2 regions of the Pseudomonas sp. MF08817 genome follow, and region 2 is predicted to be linked to the other one. Evidence: predicted binding sites of a transcription regulator. Region 2 holds the regulator's gene; the other holds the start of a gene.
What was found. Region 2 encodes sigma-54, which starts transcription at its own class of promoters, with help from an activator protein. Its sites were predicted from a motif close to ANTGGCATNNANNTTGCTNT; they were not measured.

Region 1: a site for sigma-54 is predicted at 1,075-1,094, ahead of glnA (type I glutamate--ammonia ligase). Genes of this name have one in related genera too.

Annotation. Positions count from the first base shown of each region.
Region 1 covers NZ_JCBCUY010000030.1:54,487-56,894, reverse strand. Annotated here, with positions in the region: gene thiI (tRNA uracil 4-sulfurtransferase ThiI) at 1-860, opposite strand, end outside; gene glnA (type I glutamate--ammonia ligase) at 1,192-2,408, shown strand, end outside.
Region 2 covers NZ_JCBCUY010000034.1:6,398-8,805, forward strand. Annotated here, with positions in the region: gene hpf (ribosome hibernation-promoting factor, HPF/YfiA family) at 1-127, opposite strand, end outside; gene AC19YR_RS19585 (RNA polymerase factor sigma-54) at 253-1,746, opposite strand; gene lptB (LPS export ABC transporter ATP-binding protein) at 1,923-2,408, opposite strand, start outside.

The DNA of each region.
Region 1 (2,408 bases), on a different contig from region 2:
ACCAGGGCGTCGATGTCCAGCCGGTCGGCAATCCGCGAGGCAGCGCGCAACATCATACGCTTCAATACCACGCCCATATGACTGTTATCGACTTTGCCGAGGATTTCCCCCAGCACTTCCTCGAACGGCACGCTCACAAACAGCACGCGCTGGGAGCTGCCGTACTTCTTCCAGATAAAGTGCGCGACTTCCATCACGCCCAGTTCGTGGGCACGCCCGCCCAGGTTGAAGAAGCAGAAATGGCTCATCAGGCCACGGCGCATGATCTGGTAGGCCGCCACCGTGGAATCGAAACCGCCAGACATCAGCACCAGGGTCTGTTCCAGGGCACCCAACGGATAACCGCCAATGCTGTTGTGCTGGCTATGGATCACAAACAACCGTTGGTCGCGAATTTCCATGCGCACTTCGATTTGCGGCGCCTTGAGGGAGATTCCGGCGGCGCCGCACTCGCGACGCAGCTTGCTGCCGACGTATTTCTCCACGTCCATGGAGCTGAACGGGTGCTTGCCGGCGCGCTTGCAGCGCACGGAAAAAATCTTGCCCTCAAGCTCACTGCCAAAGTGCAAACGGCACTTTTCGGTGATGTCGTCGAAGTCCCCCAACGGGTACTCGTCGACCTGCAAAAAATGCGCGATGCCGGGCATGCAGCTCAGGCGCTCGGTCATGTCCTTCAAGGCTTTGGGCTCGGTGACGCGGGTTTCCAGCTCGAGGTTGTCCCACACGCCGTTCACCACCACGGCCGGATCCAGGTCGCGGAGCACGGTGCGGATGTTCTTGGCCAATTGGCGGATGAAACGCATCCGTACCGGGCGGCTCTTGATGGTGATCTCGGGAAAGACTTTTACGATTAGTTTCATGAAAACAGCGCGCGCAGGGCCAGCCGAAAAAGGGGGGCGCGGATTATAGCGGAAATTGCTCAAGCTTTAACCAGTTAATCTGCAATTGGTTTTGCTCGCACTTTATTGGTGCGTTTTCGGTATTTACCGCCACATTGCAGTGCGTAAAAAAAGCGCTTTATACGGTTTGCACGTTTATAGGCGCGTAAAAGGGGCGCAAAACCCAACTCGGGGCACTGGCATGCAATTTGCTCCCTTGTGAGGCAGGTTGCCATGGCCGAGTATTCGCGCCCGCATCACCCACATTCCAAGGGCTCTCCACTACCCAGCCCGAATCCACCCCGGAGGACATATGTCGAAGTCGGTTCAACTCATCAAAGATCATGACGTCAAGTGGATTGATCTGCGCTTCACTGACACCAAAGGCACGCAGCACCACGTGACCATGCCGGCCCGTGATGCGCTGGATGAATCCTTCTTCGAAGAAGGCAAGATGTTCGATGGTTCCTCCATCGCGGGCTGGAAAGGCATCGAAGCCTCCGACATGATCCTGCTGCCGGACGACTCCACCGCCGTGCTCGACCCGTTCACCGAAGACCCAACGCTGATCCTGGTCTGCAACGTGATCGACCCTTCGACCATGCAAGGCTACGACCGCGACCCTCGCGCCATCGCCCACCGCGCCGAGGAATACCTCAAGTCCACCGGCATCGGCGACACCGTGTTCGTCGGCCCGGAGCCTGAGTTCTTCATCTTCGACCAAGTCAAATTCAAGTCCGACATCTCCGGTTCGATGTTCAAGATCTACTCCGAGCAAGGCTCGTGGATGACCGACCAGGACATCGAAGGCGGCAACCACGGCCATCGTCCGGGCGTGAAGGGCGGCTATTTCCCAGTTCCGCCGTTCGACCATGACCACGAAATCCGTACCTCCATGTGCAACGCCATGGAAGAAATGGGCCTGGTCATCGAAGTGCACCACCACGAAGTGGCCACTGCCGGCCAGAACGAAATCGGTGTGCAGTTCAACACCCTGATGAAGAAAGCTGACGAAGTTCAGACCCTCAAGTACTGCGTGCACAACGTGGCCGTGGCCTATGGCCGCACCGCGACCTTCATGCCTAAGCCGCTGTACGGCGACAACGGCTCGGGTATGCACGTACACATGTCCATCGGCAAAGATGGCAAAAACACCTTCGCCGGCGAAGGCTATGCCGGCCTGTCCGACACCGCCCTGTACTTCATCGGCGGCATCATCAAGCACGGTAAGGCCCTGAACGGCTTCACCAACCCTTCGACCAACTCCTACAAGCGTCTGGTCCCAGGCTTTGAAGCGCCGGTCATGCTGGCCTACTCGGCACGCAACCGCTCTGCCTCGATCCGCATTCCTTACGTCTCCAGCCCTAAGGCGCGCCGTATCGAAGCCCGTTTCCCGGACCCGGCTGCCAACCCGTACCTGGGCTTCGCCGCCCTGCTGATGGCAGGCCTGGACGGCATCCAGAACAAGATCCACCCAGGCGACGCTGCCGACAAAAACCTGTACGACCTGCCGCCTGAAGAGGCCAAGGA
Region 2 (2,408 bases):
CATTCATCGTCACCTGCACATTGGTGATCTTGTCGAAGTGCCTTTCGAGTCGGTCGAGTTTTTCGCCGATATAGGCCCGCAGAGGTTCGGTCACTTCCAGTTGGTGTCCACTGATGTTGACTTGCATACAGCTTCTCCTTCGTTGCCAGTGCATAAGGCGGCAGGCCGGTTTGCCTGCCACTTAGGTTGTGCTCGAAGACCTGCTTTTGGGCGAGACGTCAAGCACACCCTGGAACGCTGTGGCGTAACCCGTTACATCAGCCGCTTGCGTTCGCTTGAAGGCGCAATCCCAAGGGATTCGCGGTACTTGGCGACGGTGCGGCGGGCTACCTGAATGCCTTGTGCCTCCAGTAAACCAGCGATCTTGCTATCACTCAACGGCTTTTTCTGATTTTCCGCGGCAACCAGTTTTTTGATGATCGCGCGGATCGCCGTGGACGAGCATTCGCCGCCTTCGGAGGTGCTGACATGGCTGGAGAAAAAATATTTCAGTTCGTAGATGCCGCGGGGCGTGTGCATGAATTTCTGGGTGGTTACCCGGGAAATGGTCGACTCGTGCATGCCCACCGCTTCGGCGATGTCGTGCAGAACCAGGGGTTTCATCGCCTCGTCGCCGTACTCGAGAAAGCCGCGCTGATGCTCGACGATTTGGGTAGCAACCTTCATCAGGGTTTCGTTGCGGCTCTGCAGGCTCTTGATAAACCAGCGCGCTTCCTGCAATTGGTTGCGCATGAAGGTGTTGTCGGCGCTGGTGTCGGCGCGGCGCACGAAACCGGCGTATTGCGGGTTGACCCTTAGACGCGGTACCGACTCCTGGTTGAGTTCGACCAGCCAGCGGTCGTTATCCTTGCGCACGATGACGTCGGGGATGACGTATTCGGCCTCGCTGGACTCGATCTGCGAACCTGGGCGCGGGTTGAGGCTCTGCACCAGTTCGATGACCTGGCGCAGTTCATCTTCCTTGATCTTCATGCGGCGCATCAGCTGGCTGTAGTCGCGGCTGCCGAGTAGGTCGATGAAGTCGCTGACCAGACGCTTGGCCTCGGTCAGCCAAGGGGTCTTGGCGGGGAGTTGGCGCAGTTGTAGCAGCAGGCATTCGCCCAGGTTGCGTGCGCCGATTCCGGCCGGCTCGAACTGCTGGATGCGGTGCAGTACGGCTTCGATCTCATCGAGTTCGATGTCCAGTTCCGGGTCGAAGGCTTCGAGGATTTCCTCGAGGGATTCGTCCAGGTAGCCCTGGTTGTTGATGCAGTCGATCAGGGTCACGCCGATCAGGCGATCGGTGTCGGACATCGGGGCCAGGTTCAATTGCCACAGCAGATGGCTTTGCAGGCTTTCACCGGCCGATGTGCGTGTGGTGAAGTCCCACTCGTCGTCATCGTTACTCGGCAGGCTGCTGGCGCTGGTCTGGTAGATGTCTTCCCAGGCGGTGTCGACGGGCAGTTCATTGGGAATGCGCTCGCCCCACTCGCCATCCTCAAGGTTGTCCACCGTCGGGGCGGTTTCCTGGTAGGAAGGTTCCTGAACGTCGGCATTGGGTTTCTGTTCGACGTTGTCGGCCAGTGGATCGACGTTGTCGAAGTCGTCGCCTTCTTCCTGGCGTTCGAGCATCGGATTGGATTCCAGAGCCTCCTGGATTTCCTGTTGCAGGTCCAGGGTCGACAATTGGAGCAGGCGGATGGCCTGTTGCAGCTGCGGTGTCATCGTCAGCTGCTGGCCCATTCTCAAGACTAGCGATGGTTTCATGGCAGGGGCTTAACACCTTATTTGCCGGCGCACATGCGCCATCCACTACAGGGCGCCGGAGCGCCAAACTTAAGCAAATTATATGCCTGAAACTGGAGTGCTTGCCTAGGGCGCCGCAATAATAAACTTTTCAGAGTTCACTGCTGGCCGCCCTGGCGAAAAGCCAAACTCCACGCTTACAGGCGGAACTCATGGCCCAGGTACACTTCCTTGACCAACTCGTTGGCAAGGATGGTGGCAGAGTCGCCTTCGGCGATCAGCTGGCCGTCGTTGACGATGTAGGCGGTTTCGCAGATATCCAGAGTCTCGCGCACATTGTGGTCGGTGATAAGCACACCGATGCCCTTGGCCTTGAGGTGATGGATGATCTGTTTGATATCGCCCACCGAGATCGGGTCCACGCCGGCGAAAGGTTCGTCGAGCAAGATGAATTTTGGTGCTGTGGCCAGGGCTCGGGCAATTTCCACGCGGCGACGCTCGCCACCGGAAAGGCTCATGCCCAGGTTGTCGCGGATGTGGCTGATGTGGAACTCCTGCAGTAGGCTTTCGAGCTCTTTGCGCCGGCCAGCCTTGTCGAGCTCCTTACGGGTTTCGAGGATGGCCATGATGTTGTCGGCTACCGACAGTTTGCGGAAGATCGACGCTTCTTGCGGCAGATAGCC